DNA from 3 places in the Shewanella sp. M-Br genome. Region 3 is predicted to be linked to each of the others. Evidence: predicted binding sites of a transcription regulator. Region 3 holds the regulator's gene; each other region holds the start of a gene.

Region 1 (5,241 bases), on a different contig from region 3:
AGCTAACCCTTTTGCTGCATCGCCCATCACCGCAATCAAAGACGGAACCAGCTTGTAGAAGAAAGCTTCGGTCGCACCTAACTTGTTACCATGGCGAACTGCGCGGCGAATAATACGGCGCAGCACATAACCACGGCCTTCGTTCGACGGCATAACGCCATCGGCAATTAAAAATGCACATGAACGGATATGATCGGCAATGACTCGCAGCGACTTTTCAGATAAGTCACTAACACCAATGACCTCTGCGGCTTTAGCAATCAAAGTACGGAAAATATCGATTTCGTAGTTAGAATGTACGCCCTGCATAATCGCAGCAATACGCTCAATCCCCATGCCTGTATCAACCGAGGGCTTAGGCAAAGGTAACATTTCACCCGATGCTTGACGGTTGTACTGCATGAAAACGATGTTCCAGATTTCGATGAAACGGTCGCCATCTTCTTCAGGACTGCCAGGACGTCCGCCCCAAATATGATCACCATGGTCATAAAAAATCTCAGTACATGGACCACAAGGACCGGTATCACCCATTTGCCAGAAGTTATCTGACGCAAAGGCGGCACCTTTATTGTCACCGATACGTATGATGTTCTCGGCAGCGACACCAATTTTTTTATTCCAGATTTCAAAGGCTTCATCATCTGTCTGATAAATAGTGACGCACAGACGTTCCTTAGGCAGCTTTAACGTTTCAGTTAAAAAAGTCCAACCCAAACGAATCGCTTCTTCTTTGAAATAATCTCCAAAACTGAAGTTACCTAGCATTTCGAAAAAGGTGTGATGACGTGCTGTGTAGCCAACGTTATCCAAATCGTTATGTTTACCACCAGCGCGTACACAACGTTGAGCAGTGGTCGCACGCGTATAATTGCGTTTGTCCATGCCAAGAAACACGTCTTTGAACTGGTTCATGCCTGCATTGGTAAATAAAAGTGTGGGATCGTTGCCTGGCACTAATGAACTACTGTCCACAACTTGATGACCATTGCTGCGGAAAAATTCGAGGAAAGCGCTTCTGAGCTCTGCTGTAGTTTGATACATGAAATCATCCTGAATTGGGTAAGCATTACCAGCTACGCCTTAGGCTAGCCGTATTTCTATTTGCCCAGCATTATAAGCAGACTAAGGAAGGACGACCAGTCTTGATTGGTGATATACACATCAGGAATTTAATATTTTAGCGTGAATCGCCCACACCAGAGTCACTAGAAGCAAAACGACAGGATAAAGCACAAATAAAGACGGCGTAAGTTTATCGCGGCACGGACAATATTTAAGCAAGTGAGTCTAATGTGAAGTACGAAATGGACAATACCCATTGATGATATTTAGATGAGCTTTTACAGTCTTAGCTCCAAATTTAATAATCTTCATCGAGATCATTGGGATCTGAATCTAGTGCGTAAGTGATTTGATCGTAGCTAAAGCCTTGGCCCATTAAAAAACGCACTCGTTTGGCCTTTTCCTTTGCGATGAGATCCCGAGCTTTAGAGCCCTTCACTTCTGTCACACGGGGAATGCCGTATTTTTTGGTGGCTTTATCTTTTGCTAGCTCAAACCAGTCACAATCACAATTAACCAAAGCGGCTTCAATACAGTCTTTAGATAAGCCTTTCTGTGCGATTGCTTGGCGGATGCGTATTGCACCGTGGCCTCGACTGATGTGGCTTCGCACCAACAGTTCGGCATAACGAGCATCATTAATAAAACCGGAGGATTCGCAAGCATCGAGTACAGGTTCGATATCGTTAAGTTCGAAACCTTTTTCGAGCAATTTATCGCGGATTTGTAAACGGGAATAATCGCGGCGCGCTAACAGCGCGACCGCAATTTGATGGGCTGACTGACTCAGAATACTTCGCCTGTCTCTAAATCAATATTGTCCTCAGTACTATCATCAGCTTTGGCAGCCAAGGCACTCGGATTACTCAAAAGCAACTCACGTAGCGTCTTGTCAATTTCAGCCGCAATAGCTGGGTTTTCAGTCAGATATTTGCCAGCATTAGCACGACCTTGGCCGATTTTATCACCTTTATAGCTGTACCAAGCACCCGCTTTTTCAATCAACTTATGGGCTACGCCTAAGTCAACTAACTCACCAGTACGGTTAATACCTTGGCCATAAAGGATTTGGAACTCAGCCTGCTTAAACGGCGCTGCAACCTTGTTTTTCACCACTTTAACGCGAGTTTCGTTACCGACCACTTCATCGCCGTCTTTAATGGCACCAGTGCGGCGAATGTCTAAACGAACAGAAGCATAAAACTTCAGCGCATTACCACCGGTTGTAGTTTCTGGGTTACCGAACATCACACCAATCTTCATCCGAATTTGGTTGATGAAGATAAGTAAGGTGTTAGATTGCTTTAAGTTACCCGCAAGTTTACGCATAGCTTGGCTCATCATACGCGCCGCTAGGCCCATGTGAGAATCACCAATTTCGCCTTCGATTTCAGCTTTAGGCGTTAATGCCGCCACTGAGTCGACTACGATAACGTCAACAGCACCTGAGCGAGTTAAAGCATCACAAATCTCAAGCGCTTGCTCGCCGGTATCCGGTTGCGAACACAGCAGGTTATCAATATCTACGCCCAATTTTTTAGCATAAATAGGGTCTAGTGCATGCTCTGCATCGATAAAGGCACAGGTTTTGCCTTCACGTTGCGCTGCCGCAATCACTTCTAAAGTCAGTGTTGTTTTACCTGATGATTCAGGACCATAGATCTCAACGATACGACCCATTGGCAAACCGCCAGCACCTAAAGCAACGTCCAGAGACAGAGAACCGGTAGAAATGGTCTCAACATCCATAGAGCGATCTTCGCCCAGCTTCATGATGGAGCCTTTACCAAATTGTTTCTCAATTTGGATCAATACCGCAGCAAGTGCTTTCTCTTTATTTGGATCGACCTTCATTCCTGTTCCCTCATCAAGACAAGCATTAAGCTGTCAAAAGTGATATTCAATTTACAAACGGGTAATTCAAAAAGCCGTGCTTTTCGTCTTAATTCTGCTGACTAGTATACTGTACAATCATACAGTATCAAGACCTGTGACTGAATTATTTTTAGCTCATGGGATTTTTAATATGGCCAAGGTTTTAGCGAATATCAAATCCGATATCGCATCCCTTTGACGAATATCCGTCATCAAGGGCTCAATTTTCGGTAAATTATTGCTAAGATTGGCGCAGCAAATTTTGCGTGGTCTTTTTGGCTGAAAATTGTATAGCAGTCTTCTGCTTCTCTAGCGCTTAATCCCCTGTAACCACACAAACTGTATCGCCTTTAGGCAGTCACAACGGACGATAACGATTTAATGAATGTAATTGATACCGATGATTTAGAAAAACATACTCCTATGATGCGTCAGTACTTGACCATGAAAGCAGAACATCATGACATGTTGCTGTTTTATCGCATGGGTGACTTCTACGAGTTGTTTTATGATGATGCTAAACGTGCTTCTGAGCTGTTAGGCATTTCACTTACGGCGCGCGGTAAAAGTGGTGGCGATCCTATTCCGATGGCAGGACTGCCTTACCATGCTGTGGAAGGCTATCTAGCGAAATTAGTTCAAATTGGTCAATCCGTTGCAATATGCGAACAAATTGGCGATCCCGCAACCTCTAAAGGGCCAGTTGAGCGTAAAGTGGTGCGTATCGTCACGCCAGGCACCTTAACCGATGAAGCCCTGCTACAGGAACGCCAAGACAATCTGTTGGCCGCAGTTTATCAAGGTAAAGTCGGTTTTGGTTATGCCACTCTAGATGTTTCATCTGGACGTTTTGTGATTGCCGAACTCGAGACGCGAGAGTCATTAGAAGCAGAATTACAACGCACTAATCCTGTTGAAGTTCTCTACAGTGAAGACTTTGGTGAACTTGCTCTGCTAAACGGTTTTAAAGGCAAACGCCGTCGCCCTGAATGGGAATTTGATTACGATACTAGCATTAAGTTACTGCTAGCCCAGTTTGGCACGAAAGACTTGCATGGTTTTGGTATTGCAGATGCGCGTTTATCACTGCAGGCTGCGGGGTGTTTGATGCAATATGTCAAAGACACTCAGCGCACTGCCCTGCCCCACATCAATGCCATTACCCGCTTTAATCAAACCGATAGCATAGTGCTCGATGCGGCAACTCGCCGTAATTTAGAACTCACTCAAAACCTTGCCGGAGGCCGCGATAATACCTTAGCCGCAGTATTGGATAACACGGCAACGCCTATGGGCAGCCGTATGTTGCAACGCTGGATCCATCAGCCTCTGCGAGATCCTAAGCAAATCAAGGCGCGCCAACAGGCGGTGACTGAACTCCTCGATACCGCTGCCCACGAAGATTTGCATGAGCAGTTAAAGGCACTTGGCGATATCGAACGTATCATGGCAAGACTCGCGCTGCGTACCGCTCGCCCAAGAGACTTTGCCCGTTTACGTCAAGCTCTGGGCTTATTGCCTGAATTACAACAGAGTTTAAACACACTGAGCGCGCCGCACACGACTCAATTACGGCAACACTTAGGTGAGTTCCCCGCTGAGCAAGCCCTGCTTGAGCGCGCGATAGTCGATAATCCACCTATGCTTATCCGCGATGGCGGGGTGATCCGTGAAGGCTACAACAGCGAACTGGATGAATGGCGCGGTCTGAGCGAAGGAGCGAGTGATTACTTAGTACAACTTGAAGCCAGAGAAAAAGAACGTACTGGCATCAATACACTTAAAGTCGGCTATAACCGCGTACACGGCTATTACATCGAAGTGAGCCGTCTGCAATCCTCACAAGTACCGCTCAATTATCAACGCCGCCAAACACTTAAGAATATGGAGCGTTATATCACGCCTGAACTTAAGGAATACGAAGAAAAAGTCCTCTCGAGCCAAGGTAAAGCCCTGGCACTCGAAAAGCAGTTATGGGAACAGTTATTCGATCTTATTCTGCCGAAATTACATGAATTACAGGCTTTTGCTAGAGCTGCGGCTGAGCTTGATGTACTGAGTAACTTTGCCGAGCGTGCCGAAACCTTGGGCTACACTTGTCCAGAGCTGAGCCAAGATATCGGCGTACAGATAGAGGCTGGTCGCCATCCAGTGGTGGAGCGTGTTAGCCAAACGCCGTTTATCGCTAACCCAGTAATCTTACATAATCAAAGACGTATGTTGATTGTGACTGGACCTAACATGGGCGGTAAATCAACCTATATGCGCCAAGTCGCCTTGATTACACTGATGGCCCATATT
Region 2 (5,241 bases), on a different contig from region 3:
GTTTATTTTTGAACCCATGGCAGCCGCCCTTCATTTTGAGAAACAACTTGAACAAGAACGGACAGTGATGATTATCGATCTTGGCGGGGGTACATCAGATGTAGTTATATGTAAATTGAGTCCGGAACGCGTGAATCAAACTGACCGGCAGGCGGATATTTTATCTGTTAAGGGAAACCGCATCGGTGGCATCATCTGCGATAAATATTTTGCCATGACATCAGTATCGCCATATTTTGGAAGGGGGGAATTGTTACGCGACGGCGCCCCTATTCCACATATGATTTTCAATGGCATGGTCGATATCGATAATTTTCCTTTATTAAACGACTTCTATCTAACCAAGCATCGACATGAAATTGAACGTTTTATGGGTTTAGCCAAATCTGCCAATAAACTAAATAGGTTACGAACGCTGCAAAAAAGTAAATTAGTACACAGATTTATGAGTGATGTAGAGAAAGCTAAAATTAACCTAAGCGACTGCAATCGTTTTAATCTATCACTTGATTACATCGATGAAAACACTGCAGTTCCCCTCAAGTCTATCGATATGAGCAAATCCATGACTACTTGGTTGAATGAGCTAAAGCATTTAATAGATGATTCAATAACTACAGCGAATTCATCGCCTGAATTAATTTATATCACTGGAGGTATGGGTTTATCTCCTGCAGTACAAACAGCAATAAAAGATTGGTTCCCCAGCACAGAAATAACCATCGCTGATCCATTCAACTCTGTGGCATCAGGCGCAGCCATTCATGCCCATCTTGCTTTCGGGGAATAACGGCAAACAAAGGAGGCTGAATAATTCAGCCTCCTTATCATCGACCAGTTTCTACCATTTCGGGATTCTTCTGAAAAATCAGTGACAGTAACTCAAAGTCTAAATTGATCCAATTAAGAGTTACAATAATATCAAGCCAATTTAGTGCTTGCAGTAGACGAAAAACCATGTTCTTCACGGGCGAGGCGGGTAGCTTGTCCAGCACTATAGGCAAAAATCCGAACCATGGCGCGACGGCCGTCACAGGTACCAGTAACGATATATTCTTTCATAACTCTATCTCCATCTTTCAAATAGTCATCAATCTAAACCTACAAAGATTCAATTTTTAGCTATCGACTAACTCACAGCCGTAAGCATAAATTCATTGACCTTCTTCTCAAAAATCATTCTTGGATTCGACGCCGAAGGATCTTGTTTTCTGTTGCAACCAAAAATAAATTGTTCCAAATCGCTGACACTAACTCCACAATTCTTGGCCCAACAGTTCATCTTAACAACATAATCATTGTATGCATCTCCTTGATAAGCTGTACGGAATCTGACATCTACTCCTTTTACTGATGATATATATCGATGAAATATCTTATCGTCTTCACTATCAGCCAAGAGCGCTGCATAGGCTAACTTTGTCCATTTATCGAAAATTGGAGGAATAATTTCTTGCTCATTGGCATTACCCAGGAAGAAAAACAATTTAGTAAAAAATGAGTCGCCCAATCCTTTGAGCTTACCAGCACCGTTCATATAATGATAAGCGCCTGAAAACTTGTTGTGTTTAACATACTCACCCACTACCGCTATGTGTTTCTGCAACATTTCAGGCTCGACAGATAACAACAGAGACAAATTATTTCCAGTAGGTCCTCCGGTTGAGATCCCTCCCCAAATCATTGCCGCAAAAAAACCATGAACATGCTCTCCACGTTTAAAAAAATCTGTGACTATTCCACGATTAATTTCACCATTTGGGCATTTATTCAAAATATCTTCAATCACAGAATATTGTGTAAATGTGTAATATGGGCGTTGTATTTTAAATTGAGTATTATCATTCACACGAATTGTTGAAATATTATCTAACAGAAACTTTGGAGTCATCATGACAGGCTCTCACTCTGGTTATCGCTATGGAGTTCTAGAAGTATTTTTACGCTTTATTCCCGAGCACAACTCTATCAAGGCATGGCTCAGCGTATCGAAGAGCCAGTATTCGCTATCCAAGCGTCATTCGATGACGTCTATTGCAGGTTAAAAATGCTCTTGGATAAATAACATGGTAAGTATTTGAAGTTGCTCACACTGCAGACTGCTCATATTGTTGTTTTATTAGATGTTTCTAATAATTCGCTCTAAATGTTTCAAACTGGGAAGCCTTTGACTTTGAAATCATCACTTACTGCCAATAAAATTGTTGATGTGGAAGACTCGCTAAGCCGCCCTCAAGGAGAACTCAGATCAGTCTTGAGGACACGCCTTTTTACCATTGCTGCAGTCGTGTCGTCCGTCGCGCCTTTTGGTGAGGTAATGATGTTTATTCGGGTAAAAATTATGATCATCGCCGCGCTTGAGTCCCCTGTGTTGATGATTTATCTGAACTAAAAGATATCGTTGCAAAGAGAGACCAGATGGGTGACACCACCGCGGTGAATTTTGACGTGGGGTTTGATAAAGAAAAGAACCAATGGTGTTACATCGAAACATCACAATAATTCTTGCCAGTTACCTAACAACGCCTATAATTACTGTATATAAAAACAGTGGTGTTAACTATGCGTATTATCCCTATCTATGCCAGTGCCGGTATCACTGGCTTCGAAAGCCCTGCAGCTGAATATAGTCAGTTGGGTCTCAGCCTTGATGAGCTGTTAGTTGTGCATCCCAGCGCGACTTTTATTGGTGTCGCAAAAGGTGACTCAATGCAGGGAGTGGGCATTTTTTATGGCGATATTTTGATTGTTGACCGCCAAGAAACCGCGCGTCATGGTGATGTGATTGTTGCCAATTTCAACGGTGAATTTGTATGTAAAATCCTCGATAAAACTCATCGCATGCTACTGTCGTCGAATGAACAGCACCAACCTCAGCCTATTCACGATTACGATAACTTTACGATTGAAGGTGTTGTTATTCGTTCTATTCGTTGTCATCGCCAAAGTCCATTATTAGCTGACATCTGATGTTTGCCTTGGTAGACGCCAACAGTTTCTATTGCAGTGCCGAGCAGGTATTTAGACCTGATTGGCGTGGTAAGCCAATGATTGTGTTGAGCAACAATGATGGCTGCATCGTAGCGGCAAACAAGCAAGCGAAAGAACGGGGTGTGCCTAAGTTTGCGCCATACTTTCAAGTCAAAGACCTGTGTACAAAACTTGGTGTCATTGTTTGTTCAAGTAACTATGAGCTCTATGCCGATTTATCCGCAAAGATGATGAATATCATTGGCCGATTTGCACCAGAGCAGCATGTCTATTCCATTGATGAAAGCTTTCTCTCCTTTAAAAATTGTTACCCCGCAATTAAGTGCTTACAAGCCCAAGGCCAGTTGATTCGAAAAGCGGTTTGGAAAGAGACACGTTTACCGGTTTGTGTCGGTATCGGCTCAACACTCACACTGGCTAAAGCGGCCAATCACGCGGCAAAGAAGTTACCTGGCTATCAGGGGGTGTGTGTTATCGATAATGAGCAAGACCGGATTTCAATTTTACAATCAATGAATGTGAATGACGTCTGGGGTATTGGGCGCAGGATAAGCAAAAAACTTGAATTGATGAACGTAAAAACCGCCTATGACTTAGCAAAAATCCCTGCAGGCTTAGCGCGAAAGCAATTTAGTATTGAAATAGAACGCACTGTGCGTGAACTCAATGGGCAAGCGTGCAAAGTGTGGGACGAGGCGAGGGCGGATAAGAAGCAAATATTCTCAACTCGTAGTGTGGGTGAGCGTATTACTGAGTATGAGGATTTACTGCAAGCCTTAAGTAAACATGTGGCGATTGCCGCAGCGAAAGCGCGTAAGCAAGGTTCAAGTTGTAAAACGATGTTGTTGTTTGCCAGCAATTCCCCCTACGATGAACGCCCAACAGGCTTTAAGACCTTAGTGCACTTTGCTTGTGCCACCGATTGCAGTATTGAACTCACTCAAGGTATGACACAAGCAGCATCTCAACTTTTCCGTGCAGGCGTACGTTATTATAAAGTCGGTGTAGGTCTGATTGATTTAGTTAGCACCCAGCATGGCCAGTTAGATTTATTCAATGTTTCAAAAGCTAAACCAGCGTTAATGAAGACTCTTGATTGCATCAATCGACGTTATGGCACAGACACCTTATTCATTGCCGCCCAAGGTATCGAGCAAAAATGGGCCATGCGCCGCGACCTACTCACACCGCAATACACGACCAAGTGGCATTGTCTGCCAGAGATAAAATGTTGATATCTGACAGTAGATGGATTAACACGTTAATGCCTCAAAGCGTGTCAGTATATCTTAGACCCAATTTTTAGTCATACTACAGAGTGGCTACTGTAACTATGACGATTCGAATAGAGGAATTGATAATGAAGAACACTAAAATCAATATATTGCTCTCAAAATGTGACGCTACCGCACCACTATCTGATGACTTCGCGGTAAGGGTTAATTCTCCTTCTGTTGGGAATGAGATTATTACTTATTGCGAAGAGATACCTCTGAGTTCTGATGATGAGTATCGTGCAGCTTTAAAGAAAATTGAAGGATTGTTTGATGCAATACCTAATACCGCTGAAGGTTCCGAGCTTGAAAAATGGATTTCATTAGTTGAATCATATGAAAATGAACACTTCCCAATGTAACTCACTGTTGCCCAAAAGCTTGCTATTGCAGAACTCCTTGCAAAATGTGTGACCGACTTAGTTGACCAAATTTTAGTAATGCCACAAAGTGACGACATAAATAGTGGCGATTGAGAGTCGCTAAGTGACGCTAAATAGGGATATAAAGATGTGGTCTGATAAAGAATCAAATATTGATTTTCTGAATTTCAATGAAACTGCCGAATCCATCAAAGATCTAATTACTGAAAAAAATCTTATGCCAATTAGTGTTGGTGTGTTTGGTGATTGGGGAGCAGGGAAGTCAACAGTTTTAGAACTAACAAAGTCTGCACTTGCAAACGACAAGGAAGATTATATCCAAGTAAGTTTCGATGCATGGATGTTCCAAGGTTACGACGATGCCAAAGCTGCATTATTGGAGACAATCGCTGCAACACTCGTCAAACGAGCCGAATCAGACAAAAGCTTAAGCGCGAAGGCCAAAGACTTTGCTGGCCGTGTTAACAAGATCAGACTTATGGGGCTTCTGATGGATGCAGGCAGTCTCACAGCAGGTGTCCCCACATTTGGCGGGTTCCAAAAGCTTTTCGGAATGTTCAGTGGCGGAGAAGACGGTGAGTATGATTTCGATG
Region 3 (5,241 bases):
TCAGAAAGCGGATTTTGCGGTTTATCGGTAGAACGAGCGGTTTATCGACTTCCAATAGATAGTTTTCACCCTTGGTTTCGGTACCTTCGATTTGTGCTCTGGGTGTTGTCAGTATGCTATAAAAATCAATATCTTGATCGAAATAGCTGTAATGCCATTTCCATTGGGAACCCGTGACTTTTACGGTGAGTTCGGCGTTACTGGGATCTTCCATTGCGATTAAAGTTTTTGTCGCTGGAATCGCCATTAAGATCAAAATGATAAATGGCAGAATCGTCCAAGCGATTTCAACTTTAGTGCTTTCGTGAAAGTGGGACGCGACAGCGCCTTTGGATTTTCTGTGGTTGATCATGGCGTAAATCATCACGCCAAAGACCACTAGGCCTATTGCGCAGCAGATATACAAGATGGTCATGTGCAAGTGATAAACCTTGCCACTGATCTCGGTCACGCCAGGGGTCATGTTGAACCGCATGTCCGCGGCGGTCAACGGTGGTGCGAAAAGCACCACGAGTAAACAATACAACAATTGCTTCACAAGACTTCTCCTCTGCCAATTGCGAATAGCAACTACAAAGAAGAGCAACACAGTAAGTCTCAACTCTATGCAAACTCTTCAGTTCCCAAAAAAGCTTTTTTGACTTCAACGTGCGTTGGCGGCTGTTACTTTTAATCAAGTATTGTTACTGCTGGTAATTAGCCACGCTGGCACATACTGCTGAAATAAATCTGTTCTCTATTTTTAGTGGCGCTTCGAGTTCGATAAATACTCGATTCATTGACCACGGAAGGTGATATATCATCACCGACTTAACCAACCATACTTGCTGTTTAAATATTGATCAAGATCACTTATTTATCTAATTATCTGAAAAATTGCCAAAAAAAAGCCTCACATTCATAGGTGAGGCGGCTTTCAAGGTAAAAAATTAAATGAATATTTAGTGTACAGCGCTAAAAAAAGATTGCTGACCGAAGAGATTGCCTTGCTCAATGCGTACGTCGGCATGTAAGTGACTGTTTACGTCTTCAAGCACTATGCCCATAGCTCGGGCACTTTTAGCCACGATTTGTAGGCGTCGATTATCCCGCGCATCCAATGATTGAGTCCAAGTAATGACTGCACTGGACGTACCACTTGTCAGGGCTTTCTCCATCGCCCACAGGGTTTCGACTTCATCTTTAGCATGTACCAGTAAGACTCTATCCATACGCACACCTGCGCTGGCGAGCATTTGCTTGTAGCCAATACTTGGAGGGTTGATGAGCACTAACCAACGGCCCTGTTGGCTTAACTGAGCGAGTTGTGCACTCAGATGAATTAATTCTTGGCGACCTTGAGTCTTGGTTGGCATACAGGCGATAGGCGCATGGTGCCAGTCATAGTCGGCATCACGGACTTCATCGAGCCACAAGCCCGGATGGCGGGGGGCATTGCCAAGTAGTTTATTCATAGCCAATCTCCATTACGGATCACACCGACGGCGAGTCCTTCAATTGTTAAACTTTGGAAGCCTAAATCCACTTTAATCGGGGAGTAATCTTCATTTTCGGCATGTAGATAGACCACATTACCTTTTTTTTCGAAACGTTTAACAGTGACATCGTCATCGACTCTAGCGACAACCACTTGACCATTTCTAGCTTGTTCTACTTTATGAACTGCCAGCAAATCACCTTCGAGAATGCCGATATTTTTCATGCTGTCGCCTTTTACTCGCAGTAAAAAATCGGCGGCGGGATGGAACATGCTTGGGTCGACTTGGTAGTACTGTTCAACATGTTCTTGGGCGAGGATAGGTTCACCCGCGGCCACTTGGCCGATGAGCGGTAAACCTGTTTCAGTCAAATCTTCGATTTCCGCAGGCAGACGAATGCCCCGAGATGTGCCTGGCATGATCTCAATGCAGCCCTTTTTTGCCAACGCTTTAAGGTGTTCTTCAGCCGCATTGGCGCTCTTAAAACCTAAACGGGTTGCGATTTCTGCCCGAGTGGGTGGCATGCCAGTATCGGCAATATTTCGTTTAATTAGCTCTAAAATTTCAGCTTGGCGTGGCGTCAAAGGTCTCATGGTGTTTCCTGTTTTTCTATACAGTTACTGTTAGTATATACAGTATTATTTGCAGCGCAAGTATTAACCACTTTTTAGCTATGTTGGAGAGAATTAGCGAATATTGCCCATAGTCTGGTATTCTATCGGGCTAGTAAACGCACTTAATTGCATAAGAATAATGCCTAAACACGACTCTCTTTGGTTGAAATCATTACGTTGGATCCAAAAACACTTAGTGCACACTATTGTGGTGCCTCAGGATCCCTTTGCCGATCTGAATCTGGATGCTTCCAGACCCCTTGTTTATGTGATGAAAACAGAATCCCTCAGTGACATCGCTGCTTTGAGCGAAATAACGGCTAAGTTAGGCTTACCAAGCCCTTATGAGCCTCTAGTGGCTAATGGTGTGACTGCGCCTCGGGTTGTCTGTCTTCAAGGACGTAAGCCACTGTTTGGCGAACGTGCTGGTAATGAGCCTTTCCTCGAATGCTTTATGCGTTTGTTAGCCGTGCATAAGGAACGTCCTGAATTGGATATTCAACTTGTGCCTGCGAGCTTGTATTGGGGTCGAACGCCAGGGAAAGAAGACGACACTATGAAGGCGGCCGTATTTGAGCGGGAAAACCCGACTTGGTTGCGCAAGTGCTTGATGATTCTGTTCTTAGGTCGACATAACTTCGTGCAGTTTTCGAATGCCGTATCCCTGCGTTACATGGCTGACGAACATGGCACCGACATGGGGATTGCCCATAAGTTAGCACGGGTTGCGCGCGTGCATTTCCGTCGTCAACGTAAAGTAATGACAGGGCCTGTGCTGCCAAACCGCCAAGCACTGTTTCATTCGTTGCTCAAATCTGAGTCGCTGCGCAAGGCGATTCAAGAAGAAGCGGCCAGTAAAAAGATTTCTGAGACCCAAGCGCGCGAGACGGCTATTGAGTATCTCGATGAAATCGCTGCCGATTACTCAGACAGTTTAGTGCGTATTGCCGAGCGTTTTTTAACTTGGCTGTGGAACAAGCTTTACAGCGGGATCAACATTAAAGGCGCCGAGCAAGTTCGCCAGCTGCACCACGATGGCCACGAAATTGTTTATGTGCCTTGCCATCGCAGCCACATGGATTACCTGCTGTTATCGTATATTTTGTATTATCAAGGCATGGTTCCGCCGCACATTGCTGCCGGCATTAACCTCAATTTCTGGCCCGCGGGACCTATGTTCCGTCGCGGTGGTGCCTTCTTTATCCGCCGTAGTTTTAATGGCAACAAGCTGTACACCGCAGTATTTCGTGAGTATTTAGATCAGCTGTTTGCTAAAGGTTATTCGGTGGAATACTTCTCCGAAGGTGGTCGTTCACGTACTGGCCGTCTGTTGGCGCCGAAAACTGGCATGATCGCCATGACGATGAACAGCGTACTGCGCGGTATTGAACGTCCTGTCACACTTGTGCCTGTGTATTTAGGCTATGACCATGTGATGGAAGTAGCGACTTACCATAAAGAGTTAAGCGGTAAGAAAAAGAAAAAAGAATCTGTGTGGCAGGTGTTCGGTGCCATTCGTAAATTAGGTAATTTCGGCCAAGGTTATGTGAATTTTGGCGAGCCTATTACCCTGCAAAATTTCTTAAATGAGCGTGCGCCAAACTGGCGTGCTGAGTTGGCCGATGATCCCGAGCAGAAACCAAGTTGGTTAACGCCAGCGGTAAACGTGCTGGCTAATCGGGTGATGACGCGTATCAATGATGCCGCAGCCGCGAGTTCTGTGACTTTGACTAGCTTAGTTTTACTGGCGACAGATCAAAACGCCTTAGAACGTAGTCTGCTGGAGCGTCAGCTTGATTTGTATCTGACCCTACTCAAAAAAGTGCCTTACACTTCTTATACATCTGTTGCCGAAGGTGATGGTAAGCATTTAGTGCAGCAAGGTTTAGAGTTGAACAAGTTTGTTGTTAGTGCCGATCCTTTAGGGGAAATAGTGTCTATCGAAGCGAGTCAGGCTGTGTCTATGACTTGCTATCGTAACAATATCATTCACTTATTTATTGTTCCTTCATTAATTGCGAGTTGTTTAACCCACAATGAACAGATCCCGCGCCAGCAAGTGGTTTCAATCGTTGCCGATTTTTATCCACTGCTGAAAGCCGAACTCTTCATGGGAATTAAAGACTTACCAGCCTATGTTGAGCAAGTGCTGGATTTCCTGATTGGGCAAGGTTTAGTGGTTGAGACAGATACTTTAGCTGTCGTGCCTGAGCACTCAAGCCAATTATTGTTGTTAGCCAGTTCAGTGAGTGAAACTTTGCAACGCTATGCTATTATTTTCAATCTGTTAGCGAACAGACCTAAGATGGAGCGCTCAGAACTTGAGTCTGAGAGCCATTTACTCGCCCAGCGTTTAGGGGCTTTACATGGCATTACCGCGCCTGAGTTCTACGATAAAAAACTCTACGGTACTTTGAGCGTGAAGCTCAAAGAATTGGGATATCTGGCGGATAGTGAAGATAAGTCCAATATCAATCGCATACGAGATCAGGCCAATAGCTTATTACGTCCGTCAGTGAGACAAACGATAGTGGCGAGTGTCACCGCGGAGCACACAGTTTAATGGCAAATCATATGAATGCGGCTAAGCATAAGCCCGCAGGTAAGTCCTTGCTCGGTGGTGCCATGATTATTGCTGGCACGACCGTAGGTGCTGGGATGTTTTCTCTGCCCGTGGTCGGTGCAGGTATGTGGTTTGGCTATTCGATTCTAATGTTATTAGGCATTTGGTTTTGCATGTTGATGTCGGGTTTATTGCTGCTCGAAACCAATTTACATTTCGAACCCGGTGCTAGCTTCGATACCTTAAGCAAGCAAACTCTTGGGCAGTTTTGGCGGATAGTGAACGGCGTTTCTATCGCTTTCGTGTTGTATATTTTGACCTATGCCTATATCAGCGGCGGTGGTTCGATTGTGAATCACAGCTTGCAGGGCATGGGAATTGAGTTACCGCAAAGCGTGGCAGGACTGGTGTTTGCCATAGTATTGGCGAGCATAGTATTGATCAGTACTAAAGCCGTGGATCGGATTACCACGATTATGCTCGGCGGTATGATCATTACCTTCTTCCTCGCGATCGGCAATTTATTGATCGAAATTGATGTGACTAAGTTGCTCGAACCCGATGGTAATAACAGCTTTTCACCTTA

What was found. Region 3 encodes LexA, which represses DNA repair genes until DNA is damaged. Its sites were predicted from a motif close to TACTGTATNNNNATACAGTA; they were not measured.
Region 1: the regulator LexA is predicted to act here: its motif matches at 3,027-3,046, upstream of recA (recombinase RecA).
Region 2: the regulator LexA is predicted to act here: its motif matches at 2,534-2,553, upstream of AAA952_RS05255 (LexA family protein).

Annotation. Positions count from the first base shown of each region.
Region 1 covers NZ_BJBV01000024.1:12,719-17,959, forward strand. The annotation lists gene alaS (alanine--tRNA ligase) at 1-1,044, opposite strand, end outside; gene AAA952_RS18130 (regulatory protein RecX) at 1,364-1,834, opposite strand; gene recA (recombinase RecA) at 1,852-2,919, opposite strand; gene mutS (DNA mismatch repair protein MutS) at 3,322-5,241, shown strand, end outside.
Region 2 covers NZ_BJBV01000005.1:41,414-46,654, reverse strand. The annotation lists gene AAA952_RS05280 (Hsp70 family protein) at 1-790, shown strand, start outside; gene AAA952_RS05275 (hypothetical protein) at 922-1,062, opposite strand; gene AAA952_RS05270 (8-oxoguanine DNA glycosylase OGG fold protein) at 1,130-1,894, opposite strand; gene AAA952_RS05265 (hypothetical protein) at 1,893-2,045, shown strand; gene AAA952_RS05260 (hypothetical protein) at 2,174-2,392, shown strand; gene AAA952_RS05255 (LexA family protein) at 2,563-2,970, shown strand; gene AAA952_RS05250 (Y-family DNA polymerase) at 2,970-4,226, shown strand; gene AAA952_RS05245 (transcriptional regulator) at 4,352-4,627, shown strand; gene AAA952_RS05240 (KAP family P-loop NTPase fold protein) at 4,776-5,241, shown strand, end outside.
Region 3 covers NZ_BJBV01000004.1:175,188-180,428, forward strand. The annotation lists gene coxB (cytochrome c oxidase subunit II) at 1-538, opposite strand, end outside; gene AAA952_RS04710 (cell division inhibitor SulA) at 942-1,454, opposite strand; gene lexA (transcriptional repressor LexA) at 1,451-2,071, opposite strand; gene plsB (glycerol-3-phosphate 1-O-acyltransferase PlsB) at 2,232-4,655, shown strand; gene mtr (tryptophan permease) at 4,655-5,241, shown strand, end outside.